Regions from separate parts of the Peribacillus simplex NBRC 15720 genome, predicted to be linked through region 2. Evidence: a T-box and tRNA genes for the amino acid it is inferred to sense, from the RefSeq annotation. Region 2 holds a T-box; the other holds one or more tRNA genes.
The links. A T-box is a leader RNA that pairs with one kind of tRNA and senses whether it is charged. The one in region 2 lies ahead of BS1321_RS20445 (valine--tRNA ligase), so its partner is inferred to be a tRNA-Val.
Positions count from the first base shown of each region.

Region 1: it encodes a tRNA-Val, which carries the amino acid that the T-box ahead of BS1321_RS20445 (valine--tRNA ligase) is inferred to sense. The anticodon was not compared.

Region 1 covers NZ_CP017704.1:1,263,880-1,270,930, forward strand. The annotation lists gene BS1321_RS05885 (DUF421 domain-containing protein) at 252-944, shown strand; gene BS1321_RS05890 (type 1 glutamine amidotransferase domain-containing protein) at 1,090-1,614, opposite strand; gene truA (tRNA pseudouridine(38-40) synthase TruA) at 1,713-2,450, opposite strand; gene BS1321_RS05900 (hypothetical protein) at 3,564-3,911, opposite strand; tRNA gene BS1321_RS05905 (tRNA-Val) at 4,728-4,799, opposite strand; gene BS1321_RS28700 (hypothetical protein) at 5,395-5,949, opposite strand; gene BS1321_RS27345 (hypothetical protein) at 5,949-6,344, opposite strand.
Region 2 covers NZ_CP017704.1:4,234,160-4,241,210, forward strand. The annotation lists gene BS1321_RS20425 (LysM peptidoglycan-binding domain-containing protein) at 1-1,394, shown strand, start outside; gene ysxE (spore coat protein YsxE) at 1,490-2,560, shown strand; gene BS1321_RS20435 (hypothetical protein) at 2,617-2,811, opposite strand; T-box leader at 3,038-3,267, shown strand; gene BS1321_RS20445 (valine--tRNA ligase) at 3,312-5,963, shown strand; gene BS1321_RS20450 (ATP-grasp domain-containing protein) at 6,037-6,879, opposite strand; gene BS1321_RS20455 (ATP-grasp domain-containing protein) at 6,848-7,051, opposite strand, start outside.

The sequences.
Region 1 (7,051 bases), 2.7 Mb from region 2:
ATGAGCTACTTGCTTCCTGAGATTTCACTTATTATGAATGCCTGGTTAAAAAGGAAGTTGTTTCATAATTATGATTAATTCTTCTTGATCTATCGCACCTATTGAATAAATCTATCAATTTATGTAAGATGGGTTCCCAAATTCAAAAACGATTTCATGTCTTTTTCCTTTTTAGTTACAGAATAAACGGCTTGCTGTAAGAACATACTATCCAAACTAACTGTCGGGAGTTTTGCAAGGGAGAAATAGTCATGTCAGAAGCCGTTGAAATAATCTTTCGAACCTTTACCTCTTTTATTTTATTATGGGTATTTGTCCATCTCCTCGGTAAACAGACGATTGCCCAGAGTACCTATCACCTTTATATTGCTTCAATTACGATGGGGACAATTGCAGGAAATCTAGCATTCAATATTAAAATTAAATTCCTGTATTTTATCATTGCAATTGTTATTATGGGTACCGTCGTTTTTATGCTGAATCTTCTAGCGGTTCGAAATCCGCGCTTCGGGAAATGGATCGCTGGAGAACCTGCTACCTTAATTCAAAAAGGAAAAATTCTCGAAGAGTCAATGGAACGAATGGGGTATTCACTGGATTCTCTTAAACAGGCTTTGCGCGGAAAAGATATCTTCAACATAGAAGAAGTGGAATGTGCCATTTTAGAGATAAATGGCTCCCTCTCTGTATTAAAAAAAGAACAATACCAAAATACCACCAAGCAGGATTTACCTTTACTGCCCGCAGCAGGAACTGTACCGATTGAACTGGTCTATGACGGGAAGATCTTATATGATAACTTATCCAAACATACCTACGATGACGAATGGTTAATGGCTGAACTCACAAAAAGAAACCTTGATGTTTTTGATATCTCGTATGCTGTCGTAGGGACAAAAGGAAATTTGTATATTGATTTGATTAAGGATCATTCAAGGGAATAATCTTTTGCTTTTCAGTGAGTATCTTAATCAAGATTAATAATATCTTATCAATTTTGTTAAATTTATCGCATTGGGTAATTGGATAGCAGCAATAATAAAAGTGGTTTTTCCAGAAGAAAAAACCACTTTTTCAGCCTATGATGATTTAACTCTTTTCAATCACGTTTATCAATTCCCTTAAATAATCCGGTAGATCAGGCGGACGCCTGCTTGATACAAGGTTTCCATCTACGACGACGGGCTTATCTATCCAAGTTGCCCCTGCATTTTCCATATCATCTTTAATGCCCGGTGTACTCGTTACATTCTTCCCATGTAAAATTTTAGCTGAGATCAACACCCAACCAGCGTGACAAATTTGCCCGATGGGTTTTTTATTTTCTTCCATGCTTTGGATAAGTGATATCACTTCGGGAAACCGGCGAATTTTGTCAGGTGCCCATCCGCCCGGTACAAGAATGGCATCATATTCTTCAGCCTTAATACTGCCATACTCATATTCAGATATAGCTGGTACACCATATTTTCCAATGTATGTTTCATTCGCCTTTTCTCCAGCGAGGTGAACAATCGCTCCTTCTTCTTTTAGTCGTAAAATCGGATACCAGAGCTCTAAATCTTCAAAATCATGGTGCACAAGACTGATTATTTTCTTTCCTGCTAATCTCATGAAAATCTCTCCTTCTTTTTTACCATTCTTCCCTCTTACTTCCCTTATTCTACTGCCTGTACACTTTACATGCATTAACCGATGCATCAATATTTGGTCTAAAAATCAACCTTTACCAAGTATAACCCAGCTGCCTCCGCCATACGGCCCGTTTGGATTCTTTCTTTTGACTCTAAGATACTTGGTATACTTTCAGCATCTATTTCACCCAACCCAACTTCTATCAACGTCCCGACAATCTTTCTAACCATATTATAAAGAAATCCATCGCCTCGCACTATAACTTGGATGAAACCGGCATTTTCTTCTATATCAATGGAATATATTTCACGCACCATGGATTTTTTCTTAGACTTTGCATTTGAAAAAGCAGTGAAATCATGTTCACCTATAAAATGTTGACATGCTTTTTTCATTCTTGTGATATCCAGCTTTTTCTCTACATGCATACTGTACTTTCGCATGAAAGGATTTGTATATTGCTCGTTCCAGATCTTATACAAATAGGTTTTATCCTTAGCATTATAACGGGCATGAAAACGTTCAGGAACTAGCCTGACCTCGACAATGCTGATATCTCTTGGTAAATATCTATTCAAATAATTCATGATTTCAGCTTCAGTCAAATTTTCACCGATCTTAAAATTGGCGATTTGAGCAAGGGCATGTACACCGGCATCCGTTCTGCTGCATCCGATGATCTCGATTTTTTCCCCTACCATTTCCGTTAATACATTTTCTATTTTTCCTTGAATCGTATCATCACTATTACCGAGTCGTTGCCAACCTTTATAGCGCCCGCCATCATATTGAATGGTCAATTTATAATTGTTCATTGCTTCCTCCTATTACTGTATAGCCCTCTAAACAGAAAATTCTTGATAAAATACAAGCCCCCATACAACTCCTGCTGTATGAGGGAACAGATGGTCTTTCCTTAGAAACACATTTAAAATGTTAAGTTGTTAATGGGTTATATATCATAAAATAATGAGTTTTGTCCCTTTATTCCCTAACTTCCACAAGTCTACAGTGCATGCAGTAAAAGGAGGTCCATTTTCATGTTTCGTTTTGGATCACCCCACCGCTTACAAGGACCATGATTTATGTAAAGATATACATATTATCTATGCCATTCGATAGTAAATCCTAGCTATCAAAGTGAAATGCACTTCTGCATAGTGTACCAAAGTGGCTAACGTCATGCAACGAACGATACACCGTCATGTTCAGTTTCTGTGCAACTTTGTGCGATGCATACACAACACAGGAAAAAATAAATTGAAGTAAAGCACCTGTTAATTGAAGAAAGGTCATCAGTATTATCAAAAACTTAAACACCAAATATCACTGTTCCCTAAATCATATATACAAAAGGAAATATTAATAAAATTGAATTTACAATGATAGCACTAAGCGTCCAAATCTATGCGCATAACATTGACGGTTTCTGATAATACCATCATATATCTCAAGAAATTGTTCTCGATTAAATTGCTTCAAGTTTGGTTGGATAAAAACATCGTAATTATGGTCTGCTGTATCGAAATTACTGCTATGAACAAATTGTTGGATGAGCAGGTCATAATACTTATCTACTCAATCGTTCTCTGTAGCCCACTTCAACAATAATTCTCTTTCCTCATTATCTAGTATATGTTGCTCATTAAAACCTTTCTTCAGAGTATGTTCAGTCCTGTGTATTTCTTTAGTCAAGTAATCGATATGCTTTTCCATGTTTTCTCTTAAAAATTGAGCACGAACTTTGAACTTCATTTTATATTTGCTTATTTATCAAGCTTTCTAAGACAACTCCTCTTTCTCTGAGTCTTGTCTTATTGGATATCAGTTTAATTTCTCACTCAAAAGTCAGCTCCAGAGATATTCTCCAAGGAGGCTTCTTTTTCTTGTTTTAGTTTAAAGTCGGGTCTCCATTTTCTTAGAGTACATTAATTTATTAGCATTTTATCTAATTCACGAACTTTATCATATGACTCCAATAGTTGTTCAGGTATTAATGTTCTCCCATAATCCCAAGCATTAGTTTCTATTTCAGATTTTAGCTTTTCTTTTTCTTCTTCGTGACCATACATTAAAATCCTTAAATCATGTTTGTTTTTCTTAAAATCTAAATAATAACCAATCATACGATAAAGAATAATTTTAACAAAGTCTTCCTCTGTCTCTTTAATTCTAATTTTCCCTTTATAACCGTTAACTTGAAGGTAATTGAATTTTATAGTATTGGCATTTAATGTGTTATTAATTATCTTTTCGATATCGCTTATATAAAGCATTTAACTATCACTTCCCTTTTAAAGACTTACTTCATTATAGATTAAGTTATTCTTCCTTTATCAATATAATAAACTGTTGAGATATTAAAATCACACAGTTAAAAATAAAGGGAATATTTACTATATAATACTGAAGTGGAGGGTAAGTCATACGAGAAGTGTAATTAATCCCCTAATAGAACCCCTAAAAGGAAAGGAATTTACTTTTAATTACTCTTCCATACTTTCCTCCTTCTATTTATTTCACTTTAAAACTTTCTATCATTGGTTGTAATTCTTCTTGATATTGTTCTACCATCATTTCAAGTGAAGGAATTGTATTATACTTTTCCAAGCCAAGAAACGTAATGAAGTGCTACATTATGCGCAATATCAAAGTAGGGGACAGATTCGTGTCACTCTCTGTGAGCTGAAAATTTATCTTTGAAGTCTTTCATTGTTTGCTATATTTTCCATAGTCTTCATGCGTCATGTTCAGAGCTTCCAAGAAGTATTCCCGTGCATGGTATTTGGTAGTAAAGGTAATCCAACACATTATAGTAAAGTGGATTTTACCGAAGAATATGATTATGTACCTTTTAAAGAAAAGCCAAAAAGATGGTCTTCTTTTTACCTCCATAGTTAGCTGAATAAGCGAAAGGCTTTGCCTACAGTTCCTTGAAATATTAATTATTTCAAATAATTGTCCTGTAATACGTTTTAATCCTTCTCTATCCGCCACCAATTGAGTAAATAATACATAATGAACTATATCTTTAAAAACAAGAAAAGGCTCAAACCCTTGTTATATCAAGGATTTGAGCCTTTGGTAGTTGATGACCTGTGAGGGATTCGAACCCACGACCCCTTCCCTGTCAAGGAAGTGCTCTCCCACTGAGCTAACAAGTCGTATGTAAATCAAGCCCTTTAGAGCTTGCTTTTAAACCTTACTTAGTTGCTGACTTCTTTTCTGAACAAGATTTATTATATAGTGGTATTCAAAATAAAACAAGTAGTTTTGCTAAAAAAGTTTTTGTCGTAAAATGTCTGTGAAGTTAATCCTTGAAAGTTGCAAGCTTGTAAGAACCAGTTCAATAATTAAACTATTACATCTTTATTAGTTCCCTATATCCGTTATCTCCAGATCTTCGTAAAGCAACATGGGCCAAATTGAGGACGTATCTTTTCTCTTTATAGTCAGATATTGTCTGTGTCTTTATTTTAGTCATTCTACTGAGAGGATGACACTGAATAAGGTCATTGTATTTGAGAATTTGTTCAAGAGAGTTTACTCTTTTTTCTCGATAAACGTTTTTTTTGAACAAAGTCAAAGAAAAAAGAAGCCAGCAGGATCTGACCCCAAAATTTCTCAGAATAGAATCCACCTAACCTTTTATGAGGAAAATCCTAGGATCCTACACATAAGTTTTACTCAACTTTAATTAACAAATATGATGTCTAGGTGCTCAATCTAGGATTAAGCAAAGAAAAGCAAAAAAGATCTTTACATTGGAGAGGGGAATCTAGCAGCTTGAAAGTTAGTTAAAGGTGCATCTGCTAAAATTTCTCCGTTTGCACTTGCGCTAAATATTACTTGTACACGATCTCCTGCTTGTAACTGAAGGATTGTAGTAACCGATAGTCCAATGGGTCTTGATTTCTCAAAGAACTCATTATCAATATCTAAATCATCTCCGTTTACATTAATTGAAAGGGATGCGACATATTCTTTTGAAGAATGCTTTTTTTTGTCCTTTGAAGAATGATTTTTTTTGCAATAATCACAATTGCAACTAGTTTTTTTACAATAATCACATTTGCAATTATCTTTTTTGTTTTTTGAAGAATTATCGTTTTTACTTTTTGACGGACAAAATGAGACTTTTGCTGTTATCTCATAAATTCCATTCTCAGTTGGAATAAATGTTGATATATGCGGATTATATTCATTTGCTAAATCAAATTGTTCAGTTTGGAATAAAACTTTTACAGAGGGAGTAACCGCTGCTTTGTAAAGTTGCGGTGTGTTCTTATTAGCCCTAAAAGCAGATGCTCTCACTAGCTTATGTTTCTTATGGTCACAGTGACAGTCATTATGTTTCTTGTGGCACAAATGGCAGTCATCGGTGTTCTTTTGATCACAAATACAGTCATTGTGTTTCTTATGACAACAATGACAATCATCCGGTTTCTTTTGATCACAAATACAGTCATTGTGTTTCTTATGACAACAATGACAATCATCCGGTTTCTTTTGATTACAAATACAGTCATTGTGTTTCTTATGACAACGATGACAATCATCGGATTTCTTTTGAACACAAATACAGTCATTGTGTTTCTTATGGCAACAATGACAATCATCCGGTTTCTTTTGAACACAAATACAGTCATTGTGTTTCTTATGGCAACGATGACAATCATCCGGTTTCTTTTGAACACAAATACAGTCATTGTGTTTCTTATGACAACAATGACAGTCATCCGGATTTTTTTGATCACATTTCTTATTAAGATATGTGGTGTCTACAAAGGAATTACAATGTGGGATAAGAATATGATTTTTAATTATAATCACCTTTTTCTTTTTTTATTTTCGGGTTATTTTATTCATTATTAAAAATAATGTTTGTACAATATGGTACAAAAGTGAAAATAATTCTAACCCAAACAGTAAAAAACTACTGGTTTATAACGTTTTTAAGAAGTTGGTTGTTAACAAAAAGGAGTTGAAGTAATATTAGAAAATTAACTTCTTAAATTTTCAAAAACAAGAACAAACAGGTAGTCTAGTTCATTAAGAAACACTAAACAATGTTACTTTGAATGCTGTACTCGACGTTCAATGGATTTATAAGAATAGACACCTAAATATTGCTAATTCGATGGATTCCAGTCATTCACTAAGGAGGAAAATTTATTCAAAATAAAAAAACATTCTATTTTAATAGTTCCTTAGAATGTCAAACTATCGTACAAAAGTCCCCAACTTCACCATGATTTCCCCCTACTTGGACCCATCTTGTTTATACTCCATCACTCACTAGATAACTGCACACACCATATTGTCAAAGAATGGTGTTATAGAACCGCTCTCTTAATCATATCTATATTGAGAAGCAATCCAGCACCCTATAAGTTGGCTATTCGCTCTATCCTCC
Region 2 (7,051 bases):
AATCGTATTTACGATTTTCTTTAGAGGAATCCGTTTGGTTCCAGAAGGGACAGGAAGTGGCTGAGCTATATTCCATTTCCCTTGATCCAAATGTGTCGATTCAAGAAAGTGATCAATATGTTTTTATACGAGGCTCGTTAGATTTAAGCGGTGAATACAAAGACTCGCAAAATGGTGAAGAAGAGGAGTTTTCGCAGACCTTTTTGCCAAAAGCGGTTCAAAAGGTCGAGAGGCATCTCAATGGACTTAATGAGTTCACACACCGTTTTCCGGTTGATATAACGATTCCGAATAATCGGATTGCCTCATTGGATGAGGTCGATGTCTCGATTCAGAGCTTTGATTATGCCATGCCTGAGCATAACTGTTTGAAATTGCAGGCGGACCTTTTGATAACCGGAATCTATAATGATTCATATGTAGAAGAACGGTTCGATACTGAGCAGGAAGCTGGGGAAACAGAGGAACAGGAAGAAACGGATGGGGAAAATGAGTCATATATTCCTTATGCAGCTTCAGTGCCGCCAATCCCGGATTTTCAGCCTGTTTTCCGTGATGAGGAGGAAGAAGAGTTATACTCGCCTTTTTCTGCAGAGGCAAAACGAGTTTCTGAAGCAAACGAAGAAGAAGAAGAGGAACCGATTTATTTAAGCGATCAGCATAATGCCCCAGTTTTTGAAATTCCCGTTTCACCATATCCTGAAGAGGAAGAGTGGGAAACGGAAGTGCATAGACAGGAAGAAGCTGAAGCTGTAGAGGAAGAAGTGATTGGTGATCCGCCTGACTCCACGGAAAAGGTACCTTCCCTGGGTGAGGCGAAACTGGAGGAAGAACCAAGCAGGCAGGATTCCATGGAGAAGATGGAGATTCCTAGCGTGACATTGAGAGAAGAAGTAGTAAAAGATCCAAGTCATGCAACCAATCATCAAAATAGCCCAGTTTCAAATTTAGAAACCGAGGATGTCATCCGGCAGGAAGAAGATGAAGTTGCAGCTGGTCCTATCCTTAATGAGAATGTGAAGGTGGAGCAGGGAGAGGAATTCAATTCGTCCATAAGCGATCTATTCAAAAAGAGGGAAAGACCTGTGCCTCCGGCTAAAGAGGGTAAGAATTTCAAAGGCAGGAAACAAGCCGCGGAACGTGATGATAAAGATACGGCCGATCATGATGAAAAGCAGACTTCCATCATGGATTTATTCGGACGGAAACAAGAAGAAGAACTGGTAAGGATGAAGGTTTGCATTGTTCAGCAAGGGGAAACGCTTGATGACTTGGCTCAACGATATGATGTTACGGTTCAATCGATACTTTTCAGCAATGAATTGGAATCGAATCAGAACGTCCATGAAGGGCAAGTCATCTATATACCGAAGGCGGTTGCATATAAGAATTGACCAGGACAGAGAGCAGAGCATATGGTCTGCTCCTGTTTTTTAGGTGCTAGAGGAATCGGATTGTTTAGTTTTTTTAGAGAAAGTGAGTGAGTCTCGTGAGGGAAAACGAGAATCAGCAGCCTGCCAATCGGGATCAGGACACGGAGACCGTATTGAAGGAATATGCCATGTATGTACAATATATTGAGGACTTCGGGCGTGTAAAAAAAGTATACAGTGATCGCGGTACATTTGCCTTGAAATCCATGTTACCTCAGAACGGCATGGATTTTATCAAAAATGTTCAAAAACTGTACCATCGCGGCTATAATCGGATCGTTCCGATTTATCAAACGATGGATCAGCGTTACGCCGTTCTTCATAATGGACGTTTGTATTACCTGATGCCCTGGCTCAATAATGAAAGGGACGGGGAGCGCGATGAAAAACATAAGCAAATGTTCAGGGAGCTTGCTCGGATGCATACACTTTCCGTTAAGGAAATACAAGTGGATATTGAGGAACGGGAAGCCCATTATGAGCGGACGCTTGATGCCTGGAATAACGAGAAGGAATTTATGGATGAGTATATTGTCAGCTGTGAAAAGAAGTGGTATATGTCTCCATTTGAACTGACGGTATGTTCTTTCTACAATGATATTTCACAGGCGCTGAAGTACTCGATCAAGAAGTTTGAAACCTGGTATGAAAAGACGAAGGAAAGTGAAAAGGTTCGAACCGTGGTCACGCACGGAAAGTTTTCTTTGAAGCATTTCGTTTATGATGAGCGGGGATATGGCTACTTCATCAATTTTGAGAATTCGAATACGGCACCGCCGCATTTTGATTTACTGCCATTTCTCGTTAAATCGGCCAGGACCTATCCTGTCCAATGCGACGACTGCGTTGACTGGCTCTATAACTATTTTCGTTATTTTCCGTTAAAAGAAGATGAATTGCTGCTCATGCAAAGTTATCTGGCATTCCCTGGATCAGCATTGGAATTAGTGAAGGGTTATTCCGATGGCAGGGGCCATCGTTCAGAGCTTGATAATGTCACTCAACTGCAGCGGCAATTTTGGCTGCTGAAAAATATTGAATATATGGTGATGAAAATCGAAGAAATTGAACAGCAGAAAAAGGCGGCTGCTGAGGCTGCCAAAGAGGAACAATCACCCCCAAGCTAAATATACATGATTGGATCATCTCCAGTCATGTATATTTTTTTGCTGTAAGGGAATAATTAAATCCATTCGAAATATAAAGACATGGCCAGAAAAATAAATGCGATTAGCAGGAGCATATCGAAGAAAGTCGGGAAAATCAGCGTACGTAATCCTTGGAATACGATAAAGGGGACGATGAACTGCTGGCAGACCCCGCGGAATTTCTTCATCCAAGGCGGTAAAGTGTAGGGAGTATATCTTCGCTTTTTCATATTATTACCTTCCTTTATAGGACTTCTTATATTCTATGGGTGGGTAGTGGAAAAGGTGAAAAAGCCGTCACATTCATTGGTCTAGGTGGATAAAATAAAGAAAATGACCTTGAATGTATGAAATGGGATGGTTCCTGAGAAAGTAAGCGAAAAGATGATTGACTCGAGCCCCATATTTTTTGTACTATATACTATATGCATTCAATGATTTTACATATGAATATAAATCAATGCAAAGACCGGAAATAGTAAGATGAAATGCACTTTTCAGAGAGGAAACCAAATTGGTGCGAGGTTTCCAGGTAGCAGCATCCGAAGTCGTCCGCGAGCAGTTTTCGTGAACCTCGTAGTAGCGAAGGCCGGTGAAGAGCCGTTATCAGATTTGAGAGCCGAAAAGAGATGTTTTTCTTTTTCGGAAAAAAGGTGGCACCGCGAACAACTTCCTTCGTCCTTTTATGATGATGGAAGTTTTTTTTATGCCCAAAAAAGGAGGAAATGATATGGAAGAAAACCAAATTTCGATGCCGACTAAATATGATCCGCAGACGATAGAGAAAGGCCGCTACAAATGGTGGCTTGATGGGAAGTTTTTCGAAACGACGGGTGACGATAAAAAAGAACCATATACGATTGTCATTCCACCACCGAACGTGACAGGTAAGCTGCATCTTGGCCACGCTTGGGATACAACACTTCAAGATATATTAACACGCATGAAAAGAATGCAAGGGTTTGATGTTTTATGGTTGCCGGGCATGGACCATGCTGGTATCGCCACTCAAGCGAAAGTTGAACAGAAACTTCGTGCCGAAGGCGTAAGCCGTTATGACCTAGGACGTGAAAAGTTTGTAGAAGAAACATGGAAATGGAAAGAAGAATATGCGAGCCATATCCGTGAACAATGGTCAAAGCTTGGTCTTGGCCTTGATTATACCCGTGAACGCTTCACTCTTGATGAGGGGCTTTCAAAGGCAGTGCGTGAAGTGTTCGTATCGCTTTATAACAAGGACTTGATTTATCGCGGCGAATACATCATTAACTGGGATCCATCAACGAAAACGGCATTATCCGATATCGAGGTTATTTACAAAGATGTGCAGGGCGCATTTTACCATATGAAATATCCATTGGTTGACGGATCAGGCGAAATTGAAATAGCCACGACTCGTCCAGAAACGATGCTTGGCGATACAGCGGTTGCCGTACACCCTGAGGATGATCGTTATAAACACTTGATCGGCAAAATGGTCCGCTTGCCAATTACAGGCCGGGAAATCCCGATTGTCGGGGATGATTATGTCGATATGGAATTTGGTTCAGGTGCGGTAAAAATTACACCGGCTCATGATCCGAATGACTTTGAAATCGGGAACCGCCACAATTTGGAGCGCATCCTTGTCATGCATGAAGATGGCTCGATGAATGAAAAGGCCGGTAAATATGAAGGCATGGACCGTTTTGAATGCCGTAAACAAATCGTCAAGGACCTTCAGGACGAAGGAGTACTCTTCAAAATCGAAGATCACCTTCACTCAGTAGGCCATTCAGAGAGAAGCGGTGCTGTTGTTGAACCATATCTTTCGACTCAATGGTTCGTTAAAATGCAGCCGTTGGCTGATGCATCCGTTGAGCTTCAAAAAGGAACCGATGAGGAAAAAGTTCATTTCGTACCAGATCGTTTCGAAAAAACATATCTGCACTGGATGGAAAATATCCGCGACTGGTGCATTTCCCGTCAGCTTTGGTGGGGTCACCGCATTCCAGCCTGGTACCATAAAGAAACAGGTGAAGTGTATGTAGGTCACGAAGAGCCTGCGGACGCTGAAAACTGGGAACAAGATACAGATGTTCTGGATACATGGTTCAGCTCGGCATTATGGCCGTTCTCGACTATGGGCTGGCCTGACAAAGATAGTGTTGATTTCAAACGATACTATCCAACCGGAGCGCTTGTGACAGGCTACGACATCATTTTCTTTTGGGTTTCAAGGATGATTTTCCAGGCACTAGAGTTCACGGGCGAACGTCCTTTTGAAGATGTATTGATTCACGGTCTGGTTCGTGACGAACAGGGGCGCAAGATGAGTAAATCGCTAGGCAATGGTGTCGATCCGATGGATGTCATCGATCAATACGGTGCCGATTCCCTGCGTTACTTCTTATCTACGGGCAGCTCGCCAGGCCAGGACCTTCGTTATAGTACGGAAAAAGTGGAAGCGGTTTGGAACTTCTCCAATAAGATTTGGAACGCCTCCCGTTTTGCTTTGATGAACATGAATGGCATGACTTATGACGAAATCGATTTAAGCGGTGAGAAATCTGTAGCCGATAAATGGATCTTGACGCGTTTGAATGAAACGATTTCAAACGTAACCAGACTTGCGGACCGTTATGAGTTTGGTGAAGTGGGCCGTGTGCTTTACAACTTCATTTGGGATGATTTCTGTGACTGGTATATTGAAATGGCGAAGCTTCCGCTATATGGCGAAGACGAAGCAGCTAAGAAAACGACGCGCTCGATCTTGGCTTATGTACTGGATAACACGATGAGATTGTTACACCCGTTCATGCCATTCATTACCGAAGAAATCTGGCAGAACCTACCGCATCAAGGTGAGTCCATCACTGTTGCCGCTTGGCCGGAAGTGAATGAAGGGTTAACAGATACAGCTGCAGCCGAGGAAATGAAGCTGCTTGTTGAAATCATCCGCTCCGTCCGTAATATCCGTGCTGAGGTGAACACACCGCTAAGCAAAAAAATCAATTTGATTTTAAAAGCGAAAGATGAGTCCATCTTAGGGACATTACAGAAAAACAGCAGCTATATCGAGCGTTTTTGTAATCCTGAACAATTGACGATCGGAATCGAAGTCGAAGAACCTGCTCAAGCCATGACAGCTGTCGTAACTGGCGTAGAACTAATCCTTCCGCTTACAGGACTGATCAATATTGACGAAGAAGTGAAACGTCTTGAAAAAGAACTCGACAAACTTAATAAAGAAGTTGAGCGCGTACAGAAAAAATTAGGCAACGAGGGCTTCGTTAAAAAGGCGCCGGCAAGCGTCATCGAAGAAGAACGTGCCAAGGAAAAAGACTATAGTGAAAAACGCGACTCTGTAATCCACAGGATCAACGAACTGAAACAACTGTAAAACAAAAGGATGAACCAGCTTTGAGCTGGTTCATCCTTTTTGTGTTTAAACGCTATTTAACAAAAATATTCAGTCAGGAAGATATTCTTTCTTTTATGAATGTAAGGTACTCCCATACGATATTCATATCACTTAGTGCACTTAATGTCCGGCTGCCGACGACATCCTCGATTTCGTTGAGCATGAGGCTGCCATCTTCGGCAAATATGAAATCGATACCGACGAGGCCAAAATCAAACGACCTCATTACTCTTTCAACAAGGGCTAATTCGGATGCAGTCAGCTCATATAGAGAAGCCGATCCGCCCAGCGTATAATTTGCCTTGAAACTGGAAGCGGATTCCCTAAGTACAGCAGCCTTCACTTTTTTACCAACCACAAAGACGCGGATATCCCTTCCGAATAAGCCAGGTTTTTGAACTATCCAATTTCCATCATTCAGTTCGGCAAGATCATCGGCATGCTCGATTAGATATACTTGTTTCCCTCCGCGGCCACGAGTTTCTTTAGCAATGAAAGGGAACTCCATGTCATCGGCACTCGGCTTTCCGTTACAATATACCGTATCGGCCATTGGAATCCCCAGCGATGACAAATATTGATGCGTCTTTGCTTTGTCATTCGCGATTTCCGATACGAAGGAGGAGTTAAAGCAAGCAATCCCCAGTTGCTCCAGTTGCTTTGTAAAAAAAGGGTCGATGGTCCGGACGATAGCAAAGTCTGGCAATGAAATTGGCTGTGTCCCATGTTCCACGTATAACTCGTTGAAACGATGACCAATCCTAATGTCTTCCCGAAAGTGAAAGTGTAAATCAAGATCAAGCTTACTGGCTTCGTCAAGCATCCAATCTATGTATCCCTTATTTTTCAAGGCATCCTCACGGTTATAAATCAACCAGCCTGCTTGTTTTTTCATCAGATGCACTTCCTTTTCCTAATTCTTTCAAGATATAATCGAACATGCTATCAGCGATGTTGATGCCTGTACATTCATAAATATTTAGTAAATGCGAATTCGAATTCACTTCGCACAAAAGAGGACCTTCTTCACCGAACAACAAATCGACGCCAGCGAAGTCGGCACCCAG